One region of the Paenibacillus azoreducens genome, then DNA from elsewhere that is predicted to be linked to it. Evidence: riboswitches for the same ligand, from Rfam matches in the RefSeq annotation. Region 1 holds a riboswitch; the other holds the start of a gene.
The links. Region 1 has a riboswitch for glycine ahead of gcvT (glycine cleavage system aminomethyltransferase GcvT). Riboswitches for the same ligand answer to the same signal wherever they lie in the genome.

Region 1 (14,900 bases):
TTTAGACATAATCCATCTTAAATTCATCATACCCGTCGATCATTTGAACTACAGAAATAAGTTGGTTTCCGTGAAATGGACGATAATCAGGATGTAAAAGCGTCATGCGAAGAATTTGAAAAAACGAAGGTGGGACCGCTATGGAGCATAAAAAGAGATATCATGCCAAATCCCTGCAATATCAAAATCGGCTGATTGTGGTGGAAGGACCTGTATCTCCGGAACAACTGCGGGTTATGCGCATGCACCCAGAACTAAATGCATTCCGTCACCCACAGGACCAGAAGCAGGCGCTTGAAGAGATTGCAAGGCTATTGGAAGGCAGAATTATTTTAGCACGCGACGGCCAAACCATTGTCGGCTATGTTACGTTTCATTATCCGGATGAACAAAGTCCTTGGTCGGAACGGAATATGGATGATTTGATCGAATTCGGAGCCATTGAGGTAGCCGGTTCTTACCGCATGCTCGGGTTGGGGAAAGAAATGATGCTGCTTTCTTTTGAGGGCGGTCAAATGGAGGATGCAATCGTATTTGCAACCGAATATTACGAATATTGGGATATACATAACAGTAAGCTCAGCGCATGGGATTACCGCCGGATGACGGAACAATTGTTGAAACATGTCGACATGTTCAGATATGACACAGACGACCCGGAAATATGTTCCCATCCGGCGAACTGCCTGATGGTCCGTATCGGCAAGGATGTGCCGCTATCGTCCATAGAGAAATTTGACCGTATGCGTTTTCGGAGAAGTTTTTTGTATTAACAATCTTTCGGATTCCCATATTTCGTGCCCAGAATTTTTTCCGGCAGGAAAAATTTGAAACAAGATCGAACCTTATTACGTATATCCTTATATAGAATCAATTTCATAATGGATAAAATGCCGAGTGTTTGGCAGTATGAAATTGATTATAGGCAGATTGAAAATTAGGATTTTGCAAAAATCCAAAAAGCGACTTTCTAAGGTCGATATACAGGCCAAAATCCGTTTTACTTGCCCTGTATATTTCATCCGGAAGCGGAACCGAATTTTGCAAAATCCAGGGTTTGGGAGGATGCTACCATGGAAACGCTTTTTTGGAGCTGTCTGGCAGGCGGAATCCTGTTTGCGGTGGTCAGCGTCGTTTTGGGCGATCTGGTCAGCCATGCCCTTGACGGGCTGCTCGACTTTTTGTCGGTCGATTTCCTGAAACCGATGGTCATCGCAAGCGCAGTGACGGTGTTTGGCGGAGCGGGCATTTTGCTTACGCATTACACGAGCTGGAGCAATGCAGCGGTGGTGTTGATATCGGCGGTCCTTGCCATAGTGATTGCGGCGCTTGTTTTTTTCTTTTATGTCAAGCCCATGAACAACAGTGAAAACTCCACCGCATATTCCATCCGCGAACTTTCGGGCCGCATTGGCGAGGTCACCATACCGATTCCCGAATCGGGTTTCGGCGAGGTCATGATCAAGCTCGGGGCCGGGAACACCGTGCATATCGCTTCAAGTCTCGAACGCTGCGTGCTTGCTGCCGGCACAAGGATTGTCGTCGTTGACGTACATGACGGGGTATTGCGTGTTACCAAATTAGACGAGAAAAGAGGAGATGTGGTTTGATGGATTTGCCTGATTACCTGCTTATCCCAATCATCGTTGTCGGGGTTATCATTATTTTGGGATTGGCTTTCTGGGCCCGCTACAAAACGGTAGGTCCGGATGAAGCCATGATCGTAACGGGTTCCTTTTTGGGAAGCAAAAATATTTCGGAGGATGAATCAGGGCGCAAAATCAAGATCGTCCGTGGGGGCGGAGCCTTTATTTTACCGGTTTTTCAGCGGTCGGAGTTTATCTCCTTACTTTCCCACAAGTTGGATGTTTCAACCCCGGAGGTTTATACCGAACAGGGGGTTCCGGTTATTGCCGACGGCGTAGCCATCATCAAGGTTGGCGGTTCGATCGAGGACGTCGCGACGGCGGCGGAACAATTTATCGGCAAACCGATTGATGCGCTGAAGGGTGAAGCCCAAGAGGTGCTGGAAGGCCATCTGCGGGCGATTCTCGGCTCCATGACCGTGGAGGAAGTGTACCGGAACCGCGACAAGTTCGCGCAGGAGGTTCAAGGCGTGGCGGCCCGTGATTTGAAGAAAATGGGGCTGCAGATCGTCTCCTTTACGATCAAGGATGTCCGCGACAAGCAGGGATATCTGGATGCGCTCGGCAAACCCCGGATAGCAGCGGTGAAGCGGGATGCCGAAATCGCGGAGGCCGAAGCAATGCGGGACGCACGGATTCAAAAGGCGAATGCCGAAGAGCAGGGGCAGAAGGCCGAGTTGCTGCGCGATACGAACATTGCCGAAGCCACGAAGGAAAAAGAGCTGAAGGTCGCGTCCTTTAAGAAAGATCAGGACACTGCCAAGGCTGAAGCCGACCAGGCATACCATATCCAGGAAGCCCGCGCCAAGCAAACGATGGTCGAAGAACAGATGAAGGTCGAACTGGTCCGCAAGGAACGCGAAATCGACTTGCAGGAAAAAGAAATTATGGTTCGGCAAAAGCAATACGACGCCGAAGTGAAGAAAAAAGCGGATGCCGACCGTTACGCTGTCGAGCAGGCGGCCGAAGCGGATAAAGCGCGTAAAATGCGCGAGGCCGACGCATTGCAGTATTCCATTGAAACGCAGGCCAAAGCATCAGCAGAACAGAAACGTCTGGAAGGTCAGGCAATTGCCGATGCGGAGCGGGCCAAAGGTACCGCCGAAGCCGAGGTTATCCGCTTGCGCGGTCTGGCCGAAGCCGAAGCGAAGGAAAAACTCGCGGAAGCGTTCCAGAAATTCGGAGAAGCAGCCGTGCTCGACATTATCGTCAAGATGCTGCCTGATTTGGCAGGGAAAATCGCGCAGCCGATTTCCTCGATCGACAAGCTTACGGTCGTGGATACGGGAAAAGGCGAAGGCGCGGCCCGCGTGAGCAACTATGTGACCGAACTGATGTCCACCGCACCGGAGATGCTGAAAAACGTATCCGGCATCGATGTTGAAGGGTTGATCAAAAACTTGACGGGAAAATCGAAACCTGCTCCGGTCGTGGCCCAGCAGGAACGCGAGCTGGTGAATCTCGAAGCGGGGGCGGCGCAGGAAGATTAATTCGCCGTATAGTACGCAATAGAAATTGATGTATCAAGAAGGCATGGGATAAAGCCGTGAAGGCTTCCGTTCCATGCGCAAGCGTTGGTCGATCAACAAAAAATGGCGCCGCAGGGATTCATCCCTTGCGGCGCCATTTTTGGCGGTTCTTGTAGCGCGATCAGAGGCCCTTTAGCTTAGCTGCAGGCGCAATTCAGCACCGGCTTGCGCGCGGCCGTCGTTTCGTCCAGACGGGTAACCGGCGTATCGTAAGGTGCATTCAGAAGCAGCTCCGGCTGCTCCTCGGCTTCCTTGGCGATTTGGATCATCGTATCGATAAACGCATCCAGCGTATCTTTGCTTTCGGTTTCCGTCGGTTCGATCATGATACATTCTTCCACATTAAGCGGGAAGTAGATGGTTGGCGGATGGTAGCCGAAATCAAGCAGGCGTTTGGCTACATCCAGAGTACGCACACCATATTGCTTCAGCGGCGTGCCAGACATCACGAACTCGTGTTTGCAGATGCCTGGATACGGAATATCAAAATAAGGTTCAAGACGTTTCATCATGTAGTTGGCGTTCAGCACGGCGCATTCCGATACGCGGCGCAAGCCTTCAGGACCATAGCTACGCATGTACGTATACGCCCGGACCAGAATGCCGAAATTGCCGTAATAAGCTTTTACGCGGCCGATCGATTGCTCGTTAGCGCCTTCCAGCGTAAAGAGGCCTTCTTCTGTTTTCGTAACGTACGGTCGCGGCAGGAACGGCGTGAGCAGACTTTTTACGCCGACCGGGCCTGCGCCGGGACCGCCGCCGCCATGCGGCGTGCTCATCGTTTTGTGCAGGTTCAAATGCACAACGTCAAAGCCCATGTCGCCAGGGCGGGTGATGCCCATGATGGCGTTGGAATTAGCGCCGTCGTAGTACAGAAGCCCGCCGGCTTCGTGAACGATTGCGGCTATTTCCTGGATCTGCTCTTCGAACAGGCCGAGCGTGTTCGGATTGGTCAGCATCAGGGCAGCCGTGTCGCTGCCGACTGCTGCGCGCAGCGCATCCAAGTCGACCAGTCCTTTGTCCGTGGACGGGATCGTGATGGTTTGCAGCCCGGCAACGGAAGCGCTGGCCGGATTCGTACCATGCGACGAGTCCGGCACGATCACCTTGTCGCGCTGCTCTCCGCGGCTTTCATGGTATGCGCGGATCATCATGAGGCCGGTCCATTCGCCATGTGCGCCGGCGGCCGGCTGCAGCGTTACGGCATCCATGCCGGTAAGCCCCGCCAAATCCTGCTGCAGCTGATACAACAGCTGGAGTGCGCCTTGGATGCTTTCTTCGGGCTGATAAGGATGGAGTTTGGCGAATCCCGGGTAGCGCGCTACATCTTCATTGACTTTCGGATTGTATTTCATCGTGCAGGAGCCAAGCGGATAAAATCCGTTGTCCACGCCGAAATTGCGGCGGGAAAGCTCGGTATAGTGGCGGATAACATCAACTTCGAATACTTCAGGCAAAGCCGCCGGCTCGCTGCGCAGCATGGAGGCCGGAATGACGGATTCCGCTTCCAGCTCCGGCACGTCGAGTTCCGGCAGGGAGTATGCGATACGTCCGGGATGGCTCAGTTCAAATATCAATGCTTTTTCCTGTATCATAAACAGCCCTCCAGCAGTGATGCGAATTGGTCAATCTGTTCTTTGGTTCTGCGTTCGGTCACGGCGATCAGCATATGTCCTTCAAGCTCCGGATACGAGCGGCCAAGGTCATAACCTCCAAGAAAACCTTCCTTGAGCAGCTTCTTGTTGACGTCGGAAACGGATGCGCCGCCAGGAAGCTTGATTACAAATTCATTAAAATATGGAGCCGTATACGCCAGCGTCACGCCAGGCACTTTGGTCAGCCGATCTGCGGCGTAATGGCTTTTTTGCAAGTTAAGTTTGCCGACATCGATCAGTCCCTGTTTGCCCATCACCGACAAATATACGGAGGCGCAAAGCGCAAGCAGCGCCTGGTTCGAACAGATATTCGAGGTCGCTTTTTCACGGCGGATATGCTGTTCACGGGCCTGCAGCGTCAGCACAAAACCGCGTTTGCCGTTCCGGTCGACCGTCTGGCCGACAATCCGTCCCGGCATTCTGCGCATATGATCCTTGGATACGGCGAAAAATCCGCAAGTCGGACCGCCTAACGAAGCTGCAATGCCAAGCGGTTGGGCGTCTCCCACCACGATATCGGCGCCAAGCTTGCCGGGTGCTTCCAGAAGTCCCAGCGACAATGGATTGGTGCTTACAACCATGAGGCCTTTGTGGGCATGGATCAGGTTGCCGATCGCAGCGAGATCTTCAACCGAACCGAAGAAGTTCGGGTTTTGCACCAGAACGGCGGCGGTATCGCCTGTGACAACCTTGGCCAGTTCTTCCATGTCCGTTACGCCATTTTTGGTGCCAACTTCCACGATGTCGAGTCCGAGACCATGGGCATAGGTGTGAATCACCTGTCTGGATTCCGGATGAACGGCAGAGGAGATCACGAGCTTGCTGCGCTTGGTAGCCGCACTTGCCAGTGAACCGGCTTCAGCAAGGGCTGTCGCGCCGTCATACATGCTGGCATTGGCAACAGCCATGCCCGTAAGTTCGCAAATATAGGATTGGAACTCGAATATGGCCTGCAGCTCGCCTTGGCTTACTTCGGCTTGATAAGGCGTATAGGCGGTATAAAATTCCGATCTCGATACCACATGGTTGATCACGGACGGAATATGATGGTCATAAAGTCCGGCGCCAAGGAAGCTTGGGTATTGGTCGGTATTGGCGTTTTTGGCGGCAAGGGCGGACAAGTGGGTAGTAAGGGCATATTCGTCCAGACCTTTGGATACGGGCAGTTCGCCTTTAAACCGGATTTCGTCCGGGATATCCTTGAACAAATCTTCGATGGAGTTCAGTCCGACGGTTTTCAGCATTTCCTGCTGATCCTGCTCGGTCATGGGCAAATAACGATGTTTCACTTGGAGTCAGCTCCTTTTCGGGCTCTTTTGTAAAAAGGCGTGCTTACAACTTCGGCTTTCAGACGTTTGCCGCGTATTTCCACTTCAACCTGCGTGCCGGTCGCGGCATGATTGCTGTCAATCAAAGCAAGGCCCAGGTTGCGTTTGAGGGTTGGCGATTGGGTTCCGGTAGTGATTTCACCGATCTGCGTGTCGCCGGCATAAACAGGATAATGGGAACGCGGGATGCCGCGGTCAATCATTTCCACGCCGACCAGTTTCCGCGGAACGCCGCTGCTTTTTTGCTGCTGTAGCGCTTGTTTGCCGATAAAATCATCCTCTTGGTTCAGCTTCACGAAAAAGCCGATGCCGCCTTCCAGCGGGGAGATTTCTTTGGACAGTTCCTGGCCATAAAGCGGCAGCTTCGCTTCAAACCGGAGCGTATCGCGGGCGCCGAGTCCTGCGGGCAGCAGTCCGTGCGCTTCTCCATGCTCGAACAATCCTCTCCATACAGTGGGAGCATCCGCCGCTTTAAGGTAAATTTCAAATCCGTCTTCACCGGTATAACCTGTGCGCGAGATAAGGACGGATGCGCCGAACAAGTTTACATTTTGCAGGAAGTGAAACGAACCGAGCGCTGACAGATCCGCATCTACGAGGGGATTCAGAATTTCCTCCGCTTTAGGTCCTTGGATCGCGAGAAGAGCCGTTTCGTCGGATTGATTGGTCATTTGAACTCCATTTTTCAGATGCTGCTGCAGCCATTCCCAGTCTTTGTCGATGTTGGATGCGTTGACGACAAGCATGTAAGACTGCTCTTCCAGCTTGTAAATCAGCAAATCATCAACGACGCCTCCGTCCGGATAACACAGGGCACTGTACTGCGCCTGGCCGGGTTCGAGTTTAGTTACATCATTGACGGTCATGTACTGAATAAAGCTTTCGGCCTCCGGACCGCTCACCATAAACTCTCCCATATGGGACACATCGAATAAACCGGCGGCTTCACGAACGGCCTCATGCTCTTTATGAATGCCGCTAAACTGGACCGGCAGCTCCCAACCGCCAAAATCGATGCACCGCACGCCAGGGATTTCGGCATACAGAGGGTAAAGCGGGGTACGTTTCAGCTCGGACACGTTTCCATCTCCTTCTCTATTCACATTTTTAAAAAGAGGATTTTGCAAAATCCCGAAAACACAAAAAGGACAGGCAGAAGAATAAGCATACCGCATTTTGCGGCATACCGGTTCTTATGCTCTGTCCTTGGTACCTGAGAGTTACCTTGCCAAATACGGCCGCTGTAAGACTAAAGGATAATAAAGCTTCAGTGCCGGCAGGCAAGTTTCCCCTTGGGTGATTCTTCGGTCAAGAATTCTCTCCAGAGATGCGTCCGATAATGGTCCTTTTGCCTGAGAGATTCACCCTGTTGTAAGGGTTTACTCCTTCGGCGTCACTATATAAAAGAGGTTGTTCAAAAAGTCCGCTTTTGATAAGAAAACCAATCGAGGTCAATACAAGGATGAGCGACCGCGATGCAAAGGTAGGTTTTCTTGCGATATAGAATTTCATCAGCTGTGCTGATAACTCATGAATTCTATATCTAACACGAAGTGAATCAGGAAGTGAACTCGGCATCGAATCTTGAATTCAGCCGGGCCTTCTGGTGCTCACGTACCCACTACGTACGCTCCGCTCCTTTCGTCCCTATCTTCATCCAACCTTCTCGGTGCTGAAAACCGGCCTTTTTTGAACACGCATTAAATCAGTAATCTCTCCCATTACCTTCATCCGCTATTGAATTGTCTTACTACCATTAATACTCAAAGGCGGCGGGAATGTCAACAGAATTATGAGGCAAAAACCCAGGATTCAAGGCAAGGAAGAATCTCACAAAATCTTTTGATTTTTTCTTCCTTTTTTATACAGATTAATGACCGGCTCCGGCATTGCGCTTGGCGCCATGAAGTACATCCGCAGCGGCATGCGGATATAGGCGGCAGACACTCCACAATATGCATAGCGGCAAGGGCTGGCCTTGGATGCGGGAAATGGCTTTCGTTATATTGACACCGCTGTTCCCTCTGCTTTATTCTTAAGGTGATTAGGATTGTAAATGGTTCCAAAACATAATTGATTTCGATATATAGCGGATGAAGGCGAACGGGAGAGACCGTCCCCGGCAAGGAGGGCGGCACCGAAGGAGCAAGCTGCATGTACGCACATACAGGCGGCTAATCTCTCAGGTACAAGGAACCGTCGCCGGACGCGGCTCTGGAGAGAGCGTCAGCCACCCAAGGGGAACGCGGAAACGGTGATTTCCGTTTAAACTCTCAGGTACAAAGGACAGAGAAAAAGGTGCTGCATGCCTTTTTTGCTGTCTTTTTCTTTTGAAAACTATGCATTGTATGCGTTTTTCAGCAGAGCTGATGATGTCCGCGGGACATAAACCATTTTGAAAACTGTTCAAATTCCTGATACGAATACTTGCACAGGAGCGTGGAAGTCCTTGAGATTCAAAAATGTATTTTCTATCATCGGTCCGTCCATGGTGGGCCCCTCCAGTTCCCATACCGCTGGCGCCGTACGAATTGGGAGAGTTGCGCGCAAGCTGCTGGGTTGCCAGCCGGAGAAAGCGCAGATGACCTTGTTCGGATCTTTTGCCGAAACCTATTGGGGGCATGGGACGGATTTGGCTTTAACGGCCGGGCTTCTTAATTTTGACACAGACGATGAACGGATTCCGGAAGCCGATCTTGAAGCGGAGAAAGCCGGGATGGTCACGGAATGGGTGCAAGGAAAAGGAAACGGTCCCCATCCAAACTCCGTGAAAATATCGCTTTGGGGCGGAGACCGCAAGGCCGAGATCGTGGCGGCTTCGATCGGCGGAGGTACGATAGCGGTTTACTCGCTGAACGGTTTTGACGTGCAGATTACAGGGGAGTATCCGACGATTGCCGTCACCCATTCCGACCGTCAGGGCGTGCTTGCCAGTTTGACATCGCTGCTCAGCCGCGAAGGGATCAACATCGGTTATATGGACGTGGACCGCAAAGGACGAAGCGAAGCGGCCATGACGGTGTTTGAATTGGATTCTGCTCCTGAGGGGAGCCTGATCGAAGAGATGTTGAAACTGCCGCATGTTTTGGAAGTGACGTTGATTGATTTGACCCAAAGGAGCTAATGGACTTATGAGATTCGAAACGCTGGATCAGCTGGCAGAAATCTGTCTAAAAGAAAATAAAACGATTGCAGAAGTAATGCTGGCGGATCAAGCCAAGGAAACGGGCATTTCTGCGGATGAGGTATTCCGGCAGATGGCGGAATATTATCAGGTCATGAAGGAAGCCGTCCAAAAAGGACTGACAGGCAATACCAAATCCCGCAGCGGGCTGACGGGGGGCGACGCCAAAAAAGTGGCGGATTACATGCGGCAAGGCGAATCTTCGCTTGGCGGTCCGTCCGCGACGGCGATGGCATATGCGCTGGCCGTATCTGAAGTGAACGCCTCCATGGGCAGAATCATTGCCACGCCGACCGCCGGCTCCTGCGGGATTATCCCCGGCGTGTTCGTCAGCGCGCAGGAGCGGTTCGGCTGGGATGACGACAAGCTGGTTCACGGCTTGTTTACCGCCGGCGCGATCGGCTTCGTTATCGCCAACAACGCTTCGATTTCCGGCGCGGAGGGCGGCTGCCAAGCCGAAGTCGGATCCGCGATCGGCATGGCGGCCGGGGCGATGGTCGAGCTGCGGGGAGGTTCGGCGCAACAGGCTGTACATGCCGTAGGCCTTGCTTTGAAGAACTGCCTGGGCCTCATCTGCGATCCCGTTGCCGGGCTGGTTGAAATCCCCTGCATCGTGCGGAACGGTCTGGGGGCCGTCACCGCGCTGGCAGCAGCCGATATGGCCCTTGCCGGCGTCGGCAGCGTGATTCCTGCCGATGAAGTTATCGGCGTCATGCTTGAGGTGGGCAGCGCCATGCCGACCAAACACCGCGAAACCGGTAAGGGCGGTCTGGCCGCAACACCTACCGGACGCAAGCTGACCAAAGAACTGGTCGAGCAGCGCCGCCGCAAAGCCAAGGAAGCCAAAGAAGCCAAACAACCACCGTCAGACACCAAATAATGGCTCATCAAAGTAACATGTTACGAAGATCATTACACTAATCGAAGGAGAGTTGTGAACAAATGAGCAATGTGAAAGAGAACCGTTGGTACAGCAAGGATCATGAATGGGTAGAAAAGGTAAGCGGAAACGTCGTGCGCATCGGAATCAGCGATTTTGCGCAGCATCAGCTCGGAGATATCGTGTTTGTGGAGCTGCCGGAAGAAGGCGCGGAAGTTGCAGCCGAGGAGAGCATCGGGACTATCGAGTCCGTAAAAACCGTTTCGGATCTGTTCTGTCCTGTCGGCGGTCAAGTCACGAAAATCAATTCGCAGCTCAGCGATGAGCCCGAACTCGTAAACAGCGAGCCGTACGACGGCGGATGGATGTTGGAGATCGAGGTGGAAGGCGATCTGGAAGAGCAGCTGTCGGCACTTCTGGACGCGGAGCAATACGAGAAATTTATTGAAGAATAATTATATATTTTACGGAGGGCCGTCCCAAGATTTATGTGGGGCGGTTTTTTTGTTCCCTATACTAGTGGGAAATAGAACATGAGAAGGGGGGAACCTAACATGAGAAACATCACAATCGAATTATGATTGCGAGTGCTAAGACTTGAAGTGAGCCCCGGCCAATGGAATCAATTGATTGAGGACATGAAGTGAGCCCCGGCCAATGGAATCAATTGATTGAGGACATGAAGTGGTCCCGGCAAACGGAATCAATTGACAGAGGACATGAAGTGGTCCCGGCAAACGGAATCAATTGACAGAGGACACGAAGTGGTCCCGGCCAATGGAATCAATTGACTGGCTGCTCCATCCGGAAAGTTGCAAAAGTGCATCTATTTCAGCGTTCCAGGCGATTATGGCTAGAAAGCTTGCAAAAGTGCATCTTTTCCCCAGCTTTTAGGCATAAGCAAACGATCCATGGTCAAATGGATGTACTTTCGCAACAATTTTGCGTTTCACGCTATAGAAAGCCTGAAAAGGATGTACTTTCGCAACAATTTTTCATTTAACGCTATAAATTCCTGATAAAGAAGTACCTTTGCAACATTTCTCTATTTTACATGATCGGCTGTCTGAAAAAGGCAGCGCCCTGAATTCATTTCATCATGGATTAATATCCAGGTTCAATCACTTCATATACATCCATGAAGGAAATTGATCCCGATTGAACGAATTTTCCTTTTTATACATATTAACGGCTATAAAAGAGCATTTTGCAAAAATCCAAGGAGCAACTTTCAATCAGCAATATATAGAGCGAAACGGTTTAGTTCGTCTATATATTGTACCCGGAAGCGGTTGGGATCGAATTTTGCAAAATCCTGAAATATAAATCACCGAACGGCCGTTTCAAATTTGGGCTGTTGCAAAGCGCATATAAACCTTTGCAATTGGCAACACAAACACATAGGATGTGATGAAGCTATTTTTGCATACATCGAATGTTTATGTTGTGGTGGTGTATAAATCATGTATGACACAGCTTATTACGACGGCCGCGATCTGGGCTGCACTTATTCCGGAATGGAAAGCATATTTAGGCTTTGGGCGCCGGACGCCAGGAAGGTATCATTGGCTCTTTACCAAGATGCGGGCAGCTATAACTCCGAAGGAAAGGTAACCGACCATGCAGGCGGCCTTGAAATCGGCATGAAGGAATGGAAGGATGGCGTCTGGTTCCTCCGTTTCTTTGGCGATCTCGCAGGGCGGTATTATATGTATAAAATCGAAGGCCGGGATGGCGGCATCCGTTATGCCGCAGATCCGTATTCCCGCGCAGTCAGCGCTAATGGGGCAAGATCGGCCATCGTCGATTTGAAAGCTTGGAACCCGCCGGGATGGGAGGAAGATAAGCGGCCGCCTATGGAGAGTCTGCAGGATTCCGTGCTGTATGAGCTGCATGTGCGGGATTTTTCGGCGGACCCGGAAGCGGGTTTTAAGTATAAAGGCAAATATAAAGCATTTACGGAAACAGGACTGCGCGATGATGAAGGAAATAAAATCGGCATCGACCATCTGGAGGAGCTTGGCGTTACGCATGTCCATCTGCTTCCGGTTTCCGATTTTCAAACGGTGAACGAGCTGCGGGTGGATGATCCGGATTCATCCGAGCCGAAATATAATTGGGGGTATGATCCGCAGCATTATAATGTGCCGGAGGGCTCTTACGCAACCGATCCGCTTAAGCCGGGGGTGCGAATTCGCGAGTTTAAGGAAATGGTGATGGCTCTGCACCGCAAGGGTATCCGCGTCATTTTGGATGTGGTATATAACCACACGTACAACGTGGAAGAAGGTCCGTTTGAACCGGTTGTTCCGGGATATTATTATCGTAGGGATGCCGAGGGCAAGCTTGCGAACGGTTCAGGCGTCGGCAATGAGCTGGCAACGGAGCGACCGATGATGCGAAAATACATTTTGGATTCGGTCCGCTACTGGGCAGAGGAATATCATATTGACGGCTTCCGTTTTGATCTGATGGGATTGATGGATACGGACACGATCACGCAAATTGCCGATGAGATCCACCGCGAGGTGGACCCTTCGATATTGATTTACGGGGAGCCGTGGACAGGCGGAGAGACGCCTTTGCCTTTGCGGCAGCAAACGCTGAAAGGCACTCAAAGAAGCAAGGGGTTCTCCGTCTTTAACGATCATTTTCGCGCAGCGATTAAAGGCGACAGCGACGGGCAGGGGAAAGGGTTTGCCACAGGCCGGCCGGAAATGGAGGCGGAAATTATCGAGGGCATTAAAGGGGCTGTGCATGATTTTGCGGATTCACCGCTAGAAACGATCAATTATGTGACCGTCCATGATAATCTGAATTTGTGGGATAAAATTTTAAAGACGCAGGGCCAACAAATGGAAGCCGGATTTCAGGAAATCCGCGACGGGGAGCTGGTCGGCGGAGGAAGCTTACGGGAAATGGTGGAGCGGTCCGAACCCTATCGAAGCGTAGACAAGGAGCATGTTCTGCAAAGCGAGACGGTAAAGAGGGCTATTTTGGCCAATGGCATCGTTCTGACCTCGCAGGGAATACCCATGATTCAGGCCGGCGACGAACTGCTGCGCACGAAATACGGCGACCATAACAGCTACCGCAGCGGGGATATCGTCAATGCGATCCGTTGGGGAAACAAGCGGAAATTCAAACCGGTTTTCGATTATTACCGCGGACTGATCGAGCTCCGAAAAAACCATCCGGCCTTTCGCATGACCTCCAAAGAGCAGGTGGAAAAACATTTGAAGATGCTTCGCAGCGAGGATAACACGGTGGCTTATATGCTGAAGGATTATGCGAATGGCGACGTTTGGAAAAATATTATTGTCGTTTATAACGCCAACCGCCATGAAATCAACCTGGACATTCCGTTTTCCTTGACCGGATGGAAAGTGGCGGTGAACAGCAAACATGCCGGGAATGAGGCTTTGGACTGCATCGTGGATGAAGAAGTGGCCGTTGCCGGTTTGTCGATGATGGTGCTGTATGAAGAAGTAGGAGGCACGCCGCGCCAGGTTAAAAAAGTCGAAATTCAATATGAACGTCCCGACGGCAAATACGATGGATGGAATTTATGGGTTTGGGGCACAGGTTATCACGAACGGCGGGTAGATTTCGAACGGATGGAAAACGGCAGGGCGGTCGCTTCATTTATCGTTCCGTCCCATGTCAAAAGAATCGGTTATATCGTGCGTTTGAATGATTGGGAAGCAAAAGATGTGGAGCGCGACTCTTACATTGAGCTTGGCCCTGGCCAAAGCGCCGCAACCGTGTTGATCCGCAGCGGTTCGGAGCATTCGAAAAAAATAAGCTGACGGTTCATGACGCCGCGCCGCCCCGGATAGGGGCGGTTTTTTGAGATTATAGAGTCTATAAGTTTTAAGTGGAGCTTAAGTCATTTTATAATCGCAAGAAAACATCCGCCAAATACGGGCTGTTTTCTTAGAAAGTACGTCGAGATGTTTTTCTTTCTTGATTTTCATGAAACTGCTTGCCCTTGAATTTCCAGGATTTATAATGAGTTTAGAAATGAAGGGAGGCGGCAAACTTTGAAAGAAAAAGTTCTGGGAGCTTACGCCAAACTCGCCAAAGATTATGAGCTGCATGTGGATGCCGAGAGCGGAGCCAATGCTTATTACGAGCGGCCGGCGATGCTGGCGTTTTTGCCCCAAGACATGACGGGCTGCTCCGTGCTTGATGCCGGATGCGCCGCAGGCTGGTACACGGAGCAGATGGCCGGGCGGGGAGCCGAAGTTGCAGCCATTGATGTCAGTCCCGAGATGGTGGAGGCCGCGCAAAGACGGGTTGGAAGCCGGGCCGGGGTGCAGGTGCAGGACTTAAGCGAAGCGCTTCCGTTTGCCGGCGAAACATTCGATTTGATCCTGAGCTCGCTAACCTTGCATTATGTTGAGGACTGGCAGCCTGTTTTTGCGGAATTCCGGCGCGTCTTGAAGCCGGGAGGACGGCTGCTGTTTTCAGTGCATCACCCTTTTATGGACTTTACGGTTTTTGACCGGCCGGATTATTTTGCCAGGGAGCTGATTGTCGACCGCTGGACGAAAAAAGAAGTGGGAGAGGTGGAAGTCGCGTTCTACCGGAGACCGCTGCAAGAAATCATCAACACCACCACGGATTATTTTATCTTGGATAAAATGATTGAACCCCTACCGGTAAAGGAATTTTT
Region 2 (14,900 bases), 2.5 Mb from region 1:
GTCGCAATGGCAGTTATTTCATGAAGCTCGCTTTTGAGCAGAGCAGGAATATGTGTTGAACTGGCCCATCGATTCCGAATGGATCCCCCGATAATGCCTACTTTTATTTTCCTCATCTTAATAACCTCCTGTCTTTAGCAGTAGTATAATATTGCTTTGATATTAAAAATAATGTATATATTTAATTTATATATCAAAAAAAATGATATGTAAGGGATGAGGTCATTTGGATATTGAGAACATGAGGGCGTTTATTGCGGTCGCAGAGCATGGAAGCATTTCATCCGCTGCGCAAGAGCTGCATCAACTGCAATCCAATATGACGGCCAAAATCAAAAAGATCGAAAGTGAATTTGAAACAGAGCTTTTCTACAGAAAGCCAAGGGGCATGGAGTTAAACGAAGAGGGAAAGAAGCTGTATGCCCAATTGAAGAAGATCGTATTGCTGTGGGAAGAAACCAGGAGCATGATGGGCGAAGAAAGCCCGATGCTGCGGATCGGTCTGATGGTAAGCAAGAATCCGCCAAATTTCAATCATGCGATGGGGACATTATATGACAAGTATAAAAATTTGGCGGTAACCATCAAAACAGGGAATACGCAAAAAATTGAAGATGAAATTGCCAGCGGGATGATCGACATCGGTTTTTTAGTAGGGAAAACGGATGCCAGGCCGCTTCATTATAAGAAATACGGGACGGAGAGACTAGTGTTGATCGGCAAAAACATTGATAAGCCGCTGGACTCTATCCTGCAAAGCGAGAACCTGATTATTTCCTCCAGTCAATGCTATTACAAAAAAGTGTTCGACCAACTGTTGGAGGATCGCCGAATGGTCCGAACGGATTTTGTGGAAATTGCCGCGTTGGATTCTTTGATCAGCATGTGCCAGCTTGGCATGGGGGTAAGCCTGATACCCGAATCGGATATGGCCGCATTAGGGATAAGAGATTACAAAGTGATCGATCATCACGGATGCGAGCTTGAGAAATTTATCTGCTACCGGAAAAACCATAAGATTACCGGGATTGAGCAGCAATTGATCGATTTGATCATGAATGCTGATTAATTAGCCAAAGTGGGCTTTCATGTCGAATTGCACAGCAAAATTGGAAATATACGGAGAGTGCAGGCCTCGAAAATGATAGACTGTTGTTAACAGCAACGGAAATTCATAGAGAGGGGCTTTATATGACTAAAAAGGCTTTTTTACTGCTTTTGTTCTGTATCTTTATTCTGTGTAGTTGTTCTATTCAAGATCGAAAGGATGAAGAGAATGTACATTTGACACCAAAAGAGCCCACATTACGCTTAAAGATAGCTGTATTAGAAAATATGCAATATCCACCTATGCCTCAAAAACAAGAACAAATGAAATCTAACGAAACTACAGATCGTTATTTAGGATAAAACCAGGGTTAACGGCACTTATTTAGCTTAATAGCGATACCCTGTTTCGTTAGAAATGATCCAACTTATATAGGAAAATTAAAAACTAAAGGACCGCATCCCCCGCAAGGCTGCGGAATTTGAGGTCCTTTGGCTTGTGTCCCATTGAATCTGCCTGGGTAGGGTGGATAGAACTAGAACTGTATTTTCAAACTATCTCCGTTAACATATACCCCTTCGGACCGGGTTATTTGCAGCTTCTGCTCAGCCGAGAACCCGATGGTTTCCCCGTCTCTTAGAGTAACGTCCTGTTCCAGGATATAACCGGAAACGTCAATCAGAAAGTCGCGCAGCTCGCTCGGAGCCGCTTGGGAGTCCAAGATTTCGATTTCGTCTTTGCCGAAGGCCCGTAGTCCGTAGGTGTAGCCGCTCATACCGCTTTCCGTGCCGACAAGGCCAAAATGCACGAGATTTAACAAAGGGAGCATATCATCGGATTTCATAAGGTCCGCGAATTCCAGATAAAGTTCGGGTTGAAAGACGGTACCTGAAGTATAAATTCCGATGGCGTTCGGAAGTTTCAAACAACTGGCCGCAAGCTTCGTGTACAGTTTGGCGCTGTCGAGCGGGGAGCCGGACCGGGTGAAGACAGCTAATATGATCTGAGCGACATGCGTTTTGGTGACTTCGACGGCATCCTTCCACAAATAGTTGGCCTGCGCGAAATATTCGGCTTCGCCATCCGGTACGGGAGCGTCGACAAAGCTGACCGCCAACATGAAGCCATCCACGTCAAAGACAAGAGTTCCGTCTTTTTCTTTAGCGGCATTTTGCTCCTCTTCCTCCGGCGGCGGACAAGAGATGTCCCAATCCTGCAGCAGGTTTGCTTTGATTTGTTCCAGATCGCATTCTGACGAGTTGAGCAGAACGAATCCGTTAAAGATGCCGGATGAATCGTCTTCGGCTGCTTCTTCCTCTTCCGATGTTGCATTTTGTGATTCCGCCTCGATCGCCGCCGCTTGCTTCATCCAATACTCGCGGATCATTTCGACGATAGTTATTGCTTCTTGCTCCGCCGTAGCCGGGTCATACGGCTGCATCTCGCTGAACACATGGCCGCAATGCTGCGTATCGGATAGGTCTTCATAACCGCCGCAAACGCCCAGCAGCCATTTTCCGAGCATCGATTTTTTATACTTGAATATGTAGTAGTGCATGTCGTGCAAATCAAATTCTCCGGCAATTTCGATTTTGCTAGGCTCCCGGCCGAGCTCATGTTCATCCGCCAGCCATTCAATCATGGATTGCATAGCCGCTTGTTGCTGGGTTGTCATTAATCTCCCGCCTTTTATATAAAATTATCGTCCTATAATTGTTTATACTACTAACTGTTGGAATGGAAAGCAATTTATCTAGAAATTCCTAAACAAATAAGAGAATTTTTTATTAATAGATTGTTTTGAGGCGCCTCCATTTGATGAGACTTTATTTGATATAAATTATATTATGGACCAACTGACATCAATTGAGAGAAGTATGCTTCAAATGCTATTAAATAACTATCGTTTGGACATTGTAGCGAATAAATTATCATTATCGCTGCTTCAGATGGAATCAACAATAAATTCCATCCAGAGAAAGGTACGATTCTATTATACTGAAGGTTTTTGATCAAGCTGGATTTCTGCATTAGTAAAGCTTAAATTGCTCTTTTACCCTGTGAAGTATTGGAAAGTTATATGGAAAAAACTAAAGAAAAGGGCAGAAAAATTCTGCCCTTTATCGAAGTACGCCCAGCATGGGCGTCATCTCTAGGGTGAAAGTCCTGAACGGGGGCTGGCGAGCGCCTACCGTTAGCCAAGGGCAAGGGTGTCTGTCGCGAGGCAGAATCTGAAGGAAGCCGGAGGCAAAAGCACGGGCCAAGGTACACGAACTGGATTCGAGGCAGGGATAGCCGGATGAGTTGCCTTCACACAACGAAATCCCAAGCCGCCAAAGGCTATTCCTGTAAACTCCAGTGGTCGCGGGCGGAAATATGACGTTCTTATCTGGGGAGACCTGCGGGAGAAAAAAATGCGAAGTCACTTCGTAACCACAGCCTTCCGGCTGTGCTGAACCCGCAGGAGTCAGCAGAGGCCATAGTACGCGAGTACGGGACACCGGAAAACGGAAGGGCCGAACCGAAAGGAGAGAGGAAACCGATGCGTTCGAGTGAAAAGCGAAGACAGCCGAATATCCCGCAAGGGAGCTTCCAGCAGAGAGAAGCGGTGAAGCCGCAAGGGTATGTTGGAGCGCCGAGCTCTTCACCGGCACAAGTCGCCCCTTCCTCTCGCGAAGACCAAAACGACCTGCTGGAGAACATGCTCGAAGGAGATAACCTTCGGCTCGCTTACAAGCGGGTGGTCCAAAACGGAGGAGGTCCTGGTGTGGACGGTGTAACGGTAGCCGAGCTACAAGCTTACCTGAAAACTCACTGGGAAACGGTGAAAGCCGAACTTCTGGCGGGAACCTACCGGCCGGCGCCAGTCAAACGGGTGGAAATCCCCAAACCCGGAGGCGGCGTACGGCTGCTCGGTATCCCGACCGTAATGGACCGCTTCCTCCAGCAAGCGCTTCTACAAGTGATGAATCCGATGTTTGATGCTCACTTTTCGTGGTACAGCTACGGCTTTAGATCCGGAAAGCGGGCTCATGACGCAGTGAAGCAAGCGCAGCACTATATCCAAAGCGGCCGAAGATGGGTCGTAGATCTGGACCTGGAGAAGTTCTTTGACCAGGTGAATCATGATATGCTCATGGCCAAGGTGGCACGGAAGGTGAAGGACAAGCGAGTGTTGAAGCTGATCCGAGCTTACCTGAGTGCCGGAGCGATGGAAAACGGAGTTTGCCAAAAGACCGAGGAAGGAACGCCGCAAGGTGGTCCGCTCAGTCCACTCTTGGCCAACATCCTGCTGGACGATCTGGATCGAGAGCTTCACCGGAGAGGATTGCGGTTTGTCCGCTACGCGGACGACTGTAATATCTTCGTCGCGAGTAAACGAGCAGGAGAGCGTGTGATGGAGTCGGTGACACGCTATGTAGAAGGAAAGCTAAAACTGAAAGTGAATCGGGAGAAGAGCGCGGTGGACCGGCCATGGAACCGTAAGTTTCTTGGCTTTAGTTTTCTGTCGAACAAGAAGGCTACGATTCGACTAGCCCCCAAGACGATACACCGATTGAAGGAGAAGATCCGGGAGCTCACAAGCCGCACCCGCCCGATAGCGATGGAAGAGAGGATTGCTCGTCTCAATCGCTATCTGATGGGTTGGCTGGGCTACTTTCGTCTGGCCTCAGCCCAGAAACACTACGAGAGATTGGACAAATGGATCCGAAGAAGATTGCGCATGTGCCTATGGAAACAATGGAAGCGAGTACGTACGCGTATCCGAGAACTCCGGGCCTTGGGCGTGCCAGACTGGGCCACTTTCATCATGGCCAACTCCCGCAGAGGAGCTTGGGAAATGTCCCGAAACATGAATAACGCCCTTCCGACATCCTATTGGGAAGCGAAAGGGCTGAAAAGTCTGCTTTCTCGTTATTTGGAACTTCGTTAACCTTTTGGAACCGCCGTATGCGGACCCGCATGTACGGTGGTGTGAGAGGACGGGGGTTCGTCACCCCCTCCTACTCGATTTTTTTTATACTGTTCTCAATTTGCCTTACCGTAATTTGTCCAGCAGATTATAGTAATAATATGTTTTGAACCTTTGTTTGCCATCAGAAAAAATAATTCTGTTTGCTTCCAGAATGGATAAATATCTTCTACAGGTTGCCTCTGAAATATCTGCTGTGGATGAAATGGTATGGACTGTAAATATCGGTTTTTGAAAAACAGCATCGATCAACTTTTTGACTCCGCTGCTGTTGATGAGTGATTGAGCTACATCTAAATCGTGATCATATAATTTGTTGATCTCATTAATTAGCCTGATATTTTTGTCTGCTTGAAGAATAATCGCTTCAAGGAAGAAGAGAACCCATTGATTCCAATCTCCTTTATATCTAGTGTCGTTAAGATAACGATAATATTTGTGTTTATCCCGTTCTAATGCCTCACTTAAGAAGAAATTAGGATAGTCAATTACCTTTTTGCTATATAAGTACAAAGGAATTAATATTCGGCCTATTCTTCCGTTCCCATCAAGAAAGGGGTGTATAGTTTCAAATTGGGCGTGAATGATGGCGATTCTTACAAGTTCATCAAGGTCATCTTGCGGGTTATTGATATAAATTTCAAGATTGTTCATATAACTATTGACCAAATGAGGTTGTGGAGGAATATAAGTAGCGGTTTCAATAGTGCATCCCTCGGGTCCGATGAAGTTTTGTATCGTTCTATACTCACCAGGGGACCTGTTGCTTCCTCGCACATTATTGGACATTAGAGTTATGTGCATTTCTTTGAATAGTCTGGTTGATATCGGGAGAATGGATAATCTATCCATTCCATCTCGTAATGCATGATAATAATTTAGAACTTCTTGTACATCTTTATTATTTTTTCTACTGTGTGCCTCGACTTCGAGGACCTCATCCAAGGTTACTTGGGTACCTTCAATTTTAGTCGATTGTACTGCTTCATTCAGCATAACAGGATTTAATAATAGATGTGAAGGAAGCTTTGTATTTTGAAGTAATACTTGGTACTGTGCAACCTTTTTATTCGCTTCAATTAACTCGTGGAGGAACATGAGCTGGTTAAGACGATCATTGCCTAACGGCAAATTCTCAGGTGTAAATGGTACTTGTGCCATCTGAACTCCTCTCTTTCAAGAGATATCACATTATTTTATTTACATTTTAACCGAAATATGATTCTAAATACATATATAATGGAAATAAGAAACGAAAATTGCGAAATTTGATGTTTAAATGGGTTGATTTCCCTGTTGGGAGATAGAGTGTACTTAAAAGCAATGCCGCATGCTGCCTGGGACATTGGCAGCATTCCCTGCAATGATCGTCTTCCGGTTATCTGTTCTAGGCGAAAAGCATCGTTTTTTCGGGACATTTCGCGAAATGGGTTGTGCGCCGAGCGATGTTTATATACGATCAGTCCAAGCTTTTTATTTCGCAAAGGCTAATGAATTCCAATCGCGACGGATACGGGAGGGAAACAATGAAATTCTCGAAGATGATGATGGCAACGGTGATATTGGGAGGCGTCTGCCTGTTGGGCACGGGTTTTACGACGAAACAGCTGGGCGCAGAGGTGACCCCGGAACAATCCGAGCAGGATGGCGGTGAAATCCGTGTTCCGCACAATGAGCGTCTGCTTCTGTCCACCGACCAGAAGTGGATCGAGAAGGAAGGGCATCTGTCCGACATGATCCGGCTGCAATGGACGGCGGACCGGGCCAAACCCGCGATCGCATGGGCCGATGAGAAAGGCATGGACAAGACAGCCATCATCTCCCATGACAAAGCAAATAATCCGGAGCAGCATGATCATAAGCATATGTCGTTCGAGACGACGATGTCGCCAACAGGAGAATACGCGAATCAGCTGTTCACTCGTTTAGAAATCCCATATGACACTGACGTCAGCGAAATCCGCACCCACTCATCCAACTTCAATGTAATGAACGGCATTTTGCGGGTAGCAGGAGAAACCGGTACGAACCGGGACCTTCAGTTCAGCGTAGCCGGCAAGGATAATGAGACGACGCCAAGATGGGCCGTTCGGGCGGACAGCTCGAAGGAAGCGGGTGAAAATACAGGGGCCGACCTGCAGTTTGTCCGTTACGACGATGAAGGCGAAGCGGTCGATTCCGCACTCACCGTGCAGCGCAGCGGCGGCAATGTCGGTATAGGCACGGACGACCCCGACACCAAGCTTGATGTGAACGGGGACAAGCTGCGCGTCCGCAACAAGTATACGCCTGCTTCGTCCAAAGAAGCCTGCAGTCAGGGGCAGATCGCTTGGGACGATCAATATGTATATGTTTGCGTTGCCAAAGACAGCTGGAAAAGGACGGAGCTATCGTCCTGGTAACCTCTGCCCGAATGGCGGTACAAAACGGACCACATGCCATTGAGTCATTCGGAAGGTAATTATATCCAATAAAACAAACATCCTTGCCAAATCGTACAGGCAATCCTATAATGGTAACCAATCAAAAATTGCATATACACTGGATGAAGTTTACGGGAGACAAGCGGCAGCTTGGCCGAAGGGGCATAAACTCTCAGGCGCCAAAAGAGTTGGGATCGTACCCAGACTTGGGAGGCAGGACCGTAAGTGGACAGAACTCTGGAGAGACTCCATCAATGGAGCACCGAAGGGGCAATACGCGTGAGGGGAAGAATCCCATAACGTGTGGAAACTCTCAGGTAAAAGGACAGGGATTGCAGGATCGGTTACCGAATTTGAACACGCACAAGATGTGCATCGTTTCACATTCTTGGCGTGCGTAAGATCTGCAAATGTGTCCCCAGAGTCAAATCCTTGGATTTGGCTCTTTTTCATGTCGTCTAGGAGAATGCAACATCATGAGGGGGAAAAGGAAATGCATGTATTAGAGCTGGTAAACCAATGGGTATGGGGAGCTCCGCTGCTCATTTTATTGGTAGGCACAGGAATATGGCTGACCTGCCGGCTTGGTCTGCTGCAGGTGATAAGGCTGCCGCTTGCCTTAAGACTGATATTCAAGGCCAAAAATGAAGGCGAAGGCGACGTATCGAGCTTCGGCGCCTTGGCGACAGCGCTTGCCGCGACGGTCGGTACAGGGAATATCGTCGGGGTTGCGACCGCAATCCAAATTGGTGGTCCCGGAGCGTTATTATGGATGTGGATCGCCGCGTTTTTCGGAATGGCAACGAAATATGCGGAAGGGGTATTAGCGGTCAAGTTTCGGACGATGGATGATAAAGGTCAGGTCTCCGGCGGGCCGATGTATTATATTGAACGGGGGCTTGGCAGCAAATTTAAGCCGCTGGCCGTATTTTTCGCCATAAGCGGCGTTCTGGTGGCGTTGTTCGGCATCGGGACATTCCCGCAGGTGAATGCGATCGTATCTTCGACGCAGTCCAGCTGGGGAGTCCCCGCGATCGTGACAGCGGGAATCATGACAGTGGTGACCGCATTAGTCACTTTGGGCGGAATCAAAAGCATCTCGCAAGTGTCGACCAAGGTTGTCCCTGTGATGGCCATCATTTATATCGTTGCTAGTTTTGTCGTGCTGATCACATTTGCCGATCAAATCCCGCATGCAGTAGCCCTTGTTTTTGAGGGCGCATTTAACGGTGCGGCAGCGGGCGGAGGTTTTCTTGGCGCAACCGTCATGATGGCGATCCGAAATGGGGTGGCGCGAGGCGTGTTTTCGAATGAATCGGGCCTGGGGAGTGCGCCGATTGCAGCGGCAGCCGCAAAAACCAAGTGGCCGGCGGAACAGGGGCTCGTTTCGATGACAGGCACTTTTTTTGACACGATCATTATTTGTACGTTAACGGGGTTAACCCTGATCGTCACAGGGGTCTGGCAGGGAGCTGAACGCGGGGCGATGATGACCCAGGCGGCATTTGATGCCGCGATTCCGTACGGATCGATCATTCTGACGATATGTCTGATGTTATTTGCGTTTACGACGATTTTGGGCTGGAATTATTACGGCGAGCGCTGTATCACATATCTGTTTGGCGTGAAATCCATCCTGCCGTATCGCATTGTATTTATCCTTTTGATCGCCTTTGGAGCTTTTATCAAACTGGAGGCTATTTGGCTGCTTGCGGATATTGTAAACGGGCTGATGGCGCTGCCGAATTTGATTGCCCTATTAGGTTTATCAGGGGTAGTTGTGGCGGAGACACACCGATATTTGCAACATATGAAAAGTCAAAAGTTAGGCTGATAGAATAACAATGGCATGGATACGTCTGTACGGTTTCGTACGCGGCTCCATGCCTTTTCTAGTTTAGATCTCACCAAGGCAGAAAATCACCTTATACCATTCAGCTTGCGGAAAGCCTCCGGCGTCATCCCTTCCATACGTTTGAATAGCGTACTAAAATACCCCGGCGTCGTAAACCCCACATGCCCGGCGATTTCGCCGATCCGCGCATCTGGGCATTCCAGCAGTCGTTCCTTGCTTTTCTGGATGCGGAGCTGGTTCAGGTATTCCATGGGGCGTTTGTTCAGGATTTTGCGGAAAAGAAGGCATAAATGCTGTGTGGATACCCTGAGCTGTTCGGCGAGCTCCTGCAGCGTAATATCCCGCTGATAATGGTTTTCCATATAGTCAAAAACGGGTTGCAGGCGCAAATACCCTTGATCGGTAGAGGAAGCATGCATCCTGTCGGTCATGAGGTCAATGAGGAACATATAGGCCAGCTTGGAGCATTCCAGTCCCGCAAGCGGCTTGTCGGAGCATGTTAAGGACAGCGCGTTTTTCATATGATTCAGGATCAGTTCTTGGCTTTGCACTGTATAGACGCCGGAAGCATTTATACCGGCCAAATGAGCAAGGCTCTCGGCATCCCGTCCCATAAACGTGATCCAGTACACTTCCCATGGCTTCTCCATACTGTAATAGGCATGCTCTTCGTCGGGATATAGGAACATGCCCGAACCCGGTTTTACCCGGTATGCCTGGCCGCCCACCTTGAGTTCGCCTTGGCCGGATACACAGTGCAGCCATTGGAACTGAGGGTAGCCGTCCGGCCGGTGGATCGGTTCCTGATGATTCCAATGTCCCGCCCCCGTCATATAAATCGGAAGCTGCATCATCGTATCGCTTTGCATGAGAAACCCAAGCTTGTTTGCCATGATTCTTTTACACCTCCATTTTATCTATATGCGAAAATCGTTAAGTAAATACGAATATTTCGTTCTACATCAAGGCTTATTGGTATCTTATAATGTTAATATAACATAACTAATGATAAGGAACGATGAAACTTAGGGAGACGCCGCCTCCGGTAGGGAACAGGTTTAAGCGTTCGCATGATCAGATCCGGCTGAAGGTGGAAAATAAGCCTGCTATCATCGTTTTCTTGCTGAGAGGAGACGGAAAAGTTGACCGTACAGCCTTACTGGGAAAACCCATCCATATTGCAAGAGCATCGCGAACAAGCCCGCGCTTCCTATATTCCGTATGGAGATGTGGAAAGCGCACGCACGGGCAAACGAGCCCGCTCACCGTGGTATCAAACACTGAATGGCAGCTGGAAGTTCCAATATAACCGGCGGGCCAAAGATATCGGCACCGATTGGACCCGGGAAACATTCGATACGACGGATTGGGATGATCTGCTTGTTCCATCTTGCTGGCAGGTACAAGGGTATGATCAGCTTCAATATACGAACGTTAATTATCCATTTCCTTATGATCCGCCATATGTGCCGGACGACAATCCTGCCGGTTTGTATGTAAGGGAGTTTCGTGTTGGCGAGAATTGGTCAGGTAAAGACACGTACATCATGTTCGAGGGTGTGAACGCTTGCTTCTATCTATGGATTAACGGAGCTTACGTCGGATACAGCCAAGGCAGCCGCGTGCCCGCAGAATTTAACATCGCTTCATATGTACGCCAAGGAAGCAATAAGATTGCCGTGATGGTGCTTAAATGGTGTGACGGCTCTTATTTGGAAGACCAGGATCAATGGCGTTATACAGGTATTTTCCGTGACGTGTATCTGCTTGCGCGCGATAAAGCCCATGTCCGCGATGTTTTCTGCCGCACGGAGCTTGCGGAGGATTTGAGATCCGCCCGGCTGCAGGTAGAGCTGGAGACAACAGGCGCTGCGGCGGTGACGGTTCAGTTGATGGACGCTCCTGGACAAGAACTGCTGAATGAGTGCCGGAATGTGGATGGCAAGCAAGTTTTCGAATTCCACATCGACTCGCCAGTACTGTGGAACGCGGAACATCATTACCTATACGAGGTGTATGTGACGAGCGGCGAGGAAGTACTGCGCTTTCGGATCGGTTTCCGGCGGATCGAGATCAAAGACGGCATCTTCCGCATCAATGGACAAGACATTAAGTTGAAGGGAGTGAACCGGCATGACTCCCATCCCGAGCTTGGTCAAACGATTCCGCTGCAGCATATGATTGAGGATCTGAAGCTCATGAAGCGCCATAACGTCAATACGATCCGCACATCCCATTATCCGAATGACCCGCGTTTCCTGGATCTGTGCGACGAGTTCGGTTTTTACGTGATCGATGAAGCGGATTTGGAGTCCCACGGCGACTATGTCGCAAAGGATGGCAACGGGGTAACGAAGCTGCCTGAATGGAAGGAAGCCTTCCTGGATCGCCAGATCCGCATGGTGGAACGGGATAAAAACCATGCTTGCGTGATTATCTGGTCGCTTGGCAATGAATCTTCTTATGGGCCAAACCATGTCGCAATGGCGGAATGGACGCAAGCCCGCGATCAGTCCAGACTCGTTCATTATGAAGGAGCATCCTTTGATCCGGAGCATGTATATGATCAGAGCAGCCTTGATATGGAGAGCCGCATGTATATGCCCGTTCCTGATTTGGAGGCATACGCAAAGGACGACAGCAAAACAAAACCGATGTTTCTCTGCGAATACAGCCATGCGATGGGGAATGGCCCGGGCGATCTCAAGGATTACTGGGAGGTTATGTATGCTTATCCCAAACTCATGGGCGGCTGCGTCTGGGAATGGGTGGACCATGGCATCAAAACGTATACCGAAGAGGGGAAACCTTTCTTCGCTTATGGCGGCGATTTCGGCGAGAAGCCGCATGACGGCAACTTCTGCATAGACGGCCTGGTAAGTCCGGACCGCAAACCGAACAACGGCTTGCTGGAGCTTAAGGAAATCTACGCTCCGGTAGCGATCGAAGCAATTGATGCCGCCAAGGGCCGGTTCAAAATTACGAACCGGTATGATTTCTCCTACTTATGGGAGCTTTCCCTCCGCTACGCTTTACGCGCCGAAGGTGAGCTGCTCCAGCAAGGGGAAATTGCCCTGCCGGAAATCGCTCCGCATGACAGCGCGGAAATTGCCGTCAACATGAATATTCCCGCGTCCGTGACAGCTGCCGTCGACCTTGAATTCAGCCTTGTTCAGAACGAGGAGCTGGCATGGGCGGAAGCTGGACATGAAGTGGCGAGCAGGCAGTTTGAAGTGAAATCCCGTACGAAGCAAGCAGGTCAAGCCGCAGCGAATGCCGCAGGTCCTTCGAGAACGATCCAGGCCGCCGAGCATGGGCGAATCCTTGTCATCGAAGGTTTTGATTTCAAGCATACGTTTGATCTAAGCTTAGGCGCCCTCACAGGCATCTCGAAGCAGGGAGTGAAGATGCTTGCTGCGCCGGCAAGCTTTCAGGTTTGGCGTGCGCCGACGGACAATGACCGCAACGAGAAGCATGCCTGGATGAGCCATGGGCTTGACCGGGCCGTCTGCAAAATTTACAGCGCCGCATGGGAACAGCCTTCCGCCGGACAGGTTACGATTAAGGTCAGCTACTCATTAGGCGGTTATTCCATCCGCAATATTTTGCATGGAACGGCTGTATGGACGTTCCTCGGGGACGGTTCGATTACGCTTAAAACCGATGTTGAGGTGAAGGAAGCGATTGATTTCCTGCCGCGATTCGGACTTCAGCTTACCATGCCGAGGGGCAACGAGGCTGTTACTTATTATGGCCTTGGACCACATGAAAGTTATGTCGATAAGAAGCTCAGCGTGAAGCGGGATGTATATCGCCTCAGTGTCGATCAAATGCATAAGGATTATATTATGCCGCAGGAAAATGGCTCCCGTTATAATACGGAATGGGCGGTTGTCGGCAATCAGCTGGGCGTGGGCCTGCTTTTCACGGCGAAGGATACCTTCTCCTTCAACGCCAGCCATTACACGCCGGAGGACTTGACGGCCGCTCAGCACAATGTCGAATTGGTCCGCCGCGACGAAACGATCGTGCATCTGGATTACAAGATGAGCGGCGTCGGCTCCAACTCTTGCGGACCGCGGCTGATTGATAAATACCAGTTCAACGAGAAGTCGTTCACCTTCGAAATGGAGATCCGTCCGGTCTTTACGGAGGATGAATAAAGAAGTTAGGGCAATAAAACACATGACATAAACAATCATATACAAACGGGCACTTCTTATTTTTCGGGAATTGTGGACTTTGTCTTACCCATACCTCGATATATAAGGGGTGCTTTTTGTTTGAAATTTGGAGGCGGGCAGCGATCGGAAGAACGGTCCGTAACCGCAGCGACCAATTCGTGCAATGCCGAAAACTAATTTCAGCACTGACGAAAAAGGCGAAATGAACATCAAAACCGAAACGGGTGATATTGGGGTCGACTATGGAACAGAGCCGTCCAATTTAAAGGTCAAGGTAGAGAATGCGAAAGGCGATACATCCGTTAACTTGGGCGGTCTATCCACGGCAAATGAAACGAACAAGGATGTCAGCGGGACGATCGGCGCCGGGGAGAACTCGCTGTATGTCAAAAGCCGATCGGGAACGATTGAGGTCAAGTAGGGGCGCTCTTCTTTTCACGCAGGTGTGATAAATGTCATCGGAAAAATGTATCTAAATTTTAAATAATATAAGGGAACAACTACGATGAAGGAAACCACTTGTGGAGGGGGCGTAAGTCGTTGGCGACCAGCGGTGGAGTGACGGAGCAAGATTACGTGATTGAGAAGGTAAGACAGGAGTTTGAGTGCAGGGTGCTGTGGTGTGAAGGACGGCCGTGCCTGGAATATGACGATCAAGAGCAGCTTGACGAAATATCGGACTATGTTAAGAGCAAGTTTGACAGGGAACTTTTCGAAGTGTTTTTTACTGCCATTGAGAGTCTTCCCCAGGATTACTAAATAGTTCATATAACCGGTTGTGCGGTAGATGATTATATTCGGCGAGATGCAAAGCGACCTTTTGGGGGCCGCTTTTTTTGACATATAAGAAAGTATAAACTTCCGGGGTCCCCGCAAAGTAATCGGAATAAGCTTCAAAGGCTACACGTCACTCAGTACTTTTGCTCCGCAAAAGCGCCCCTCTTCGAGGGTCGTCGGAATTCTTTCCGATACTCTTTGTGGGGTTATTTTGTTGTTCTAACGAAACCAGCAATCGTTATTTAGGCAAAATGGCCCTTTAAAATAATCTAACGAAACCTGGAATCGCTATTGATCAAAATAAACCGTGATGAAGCCGGGTTTCGCCCGAATAACGATTGGGAGTTTCGTTACATTTGAAAAGGCCCCGTTTTTGGGGGAATAGCGGTTCCCAGATTCGTTAGCGGCATAAACTAGAGATTTTCCTTCACAAAACTGTCGATCGTTTCCGATAAACGCTCGGGGCACTGCTCCATAAGCACATGTCCATAACCTTCATAAATCTCCGTGCGGACATTAGGCAAATGAGCCTGATACTTGGCAAAAACCCGCTTAGGTATCATCCGATCCTTTGTGCCATAAACCAGCAGGGATGGGAGCGTAATTTGGGGTACATGATCAGATATGACTCCTGTATCGT

Region 2: it holds a riboswitch for glycine, as region 1 does, so the genes downstream of both, L6442_RS31195 (alanine/glycine:cation symporter family protein) here and gcvT (glycine cleavage system aminomethyltransferase GcvT) in region 1, are expected to answer to the same signal.

The regions. Positions count from the first base shown of each region.
Region 1 covers NZ_AP025343.1:2,150,943-2,165,842, forward strand. Annotated here, with positions in the region: gene L6442_RS09210 (GNAT family N-acetyltransferase) at 141-773, shown strand; gene L6442_RS09215 (NfeD family protein) at 1,074-1,610, shown strand; gene L6442_RS09220 (flotillin lipid rafts scaffold protein FloT) at 1,610-3,136, shown strand; gene gcvPB (aminomethyl-transferring glycine dehydrogenase subunit GcvPB) at 3,313-4,770, opposite strand; gene gcvPA (aminomethyl-transferring glycine dehydrogenase subunit GcvPA) at 4,767-6,119, opposite strand; gene gcvT (glycine cleavage system aminomethyltransferase GcvT) at 6,116-7,237, opposite strand; glycine riboswitch at 7,357-7,485, opposite strand; glycine riboswitch at 7,489-7,586, opposite strand; glycine riboswitch at 8,253-8,366, shown strand; gene sdaAB (L-serine ammonia-lyase, iron-sulfur-dependent subunit beta) at 8,608-9,282, shown strand; gene sdaAA (L-serine ammonia-lyase, iron-sulfur-dependent, subunit alpha) at 9,290-10,222, shown strand; gene gcvH (glycine cleavage system protein GcvH) at 10,285-10,677, shown strand; gene pulA (type I pullulanase) at 11,686-14,031, shown strand; gene L6442_RS09260 (class I SAM-dependent methyltransferase) at 14,266-14,900, shown strand, end outside.
Region 2 covers NZ_AP025343.1:6,954,193-6,969,092, reverse strand. Annotated here, with positions in the region: gene L6442_RS31230 (Gfo/Idh/MocA family protein) at 1-116, opposite strand, end outside; gene L6442_RS31225 (LysR family transcriptional regulator) at 227-1,069, shown strand; gene L6442_RS31220 (hypothetical protein) at 1,192-1,410, shown strand; gene L6442_RS31215 (DUF4261 domain-containing protein) at 1,584-2,723, opposite strand; gene ltrA (group II intron reverse transcriptase/maturase) at 3,591-4,982, shown strand; gene L6442_RS31205 (Fic family protein) at 5,088-6,182, opposite strand; gene L6442_RS31200 (hypothetical protein) at 6,548-7,423, shown strand; glycine riboswitch at 7,672-7,783, shown strand; gene L6442_RS31195 (alanine/glycine:cation symporter family protein) at 7,938-9,278, shown strand; gene L6442_RS31190 (AraC family transcriptional regulator) at 9,365-10,192, opposite strand; gene L6442_RS31185 (glycoside hydrolase family 2 TIM barrel-domain containing protein) at 10,442-13,462, shown strand; gene L6442_RS31180 (DUF4097 family beta strand repeat-containing protein) at 13,647-13,904, shown strand; gene L6442_RS31175 (hypothetical protein) at 14,024-14,242, shown strand; gene L6442_RS31170 (alpha/beta fold hydrolase) at 14,674-14,900, opposite strand, start outside.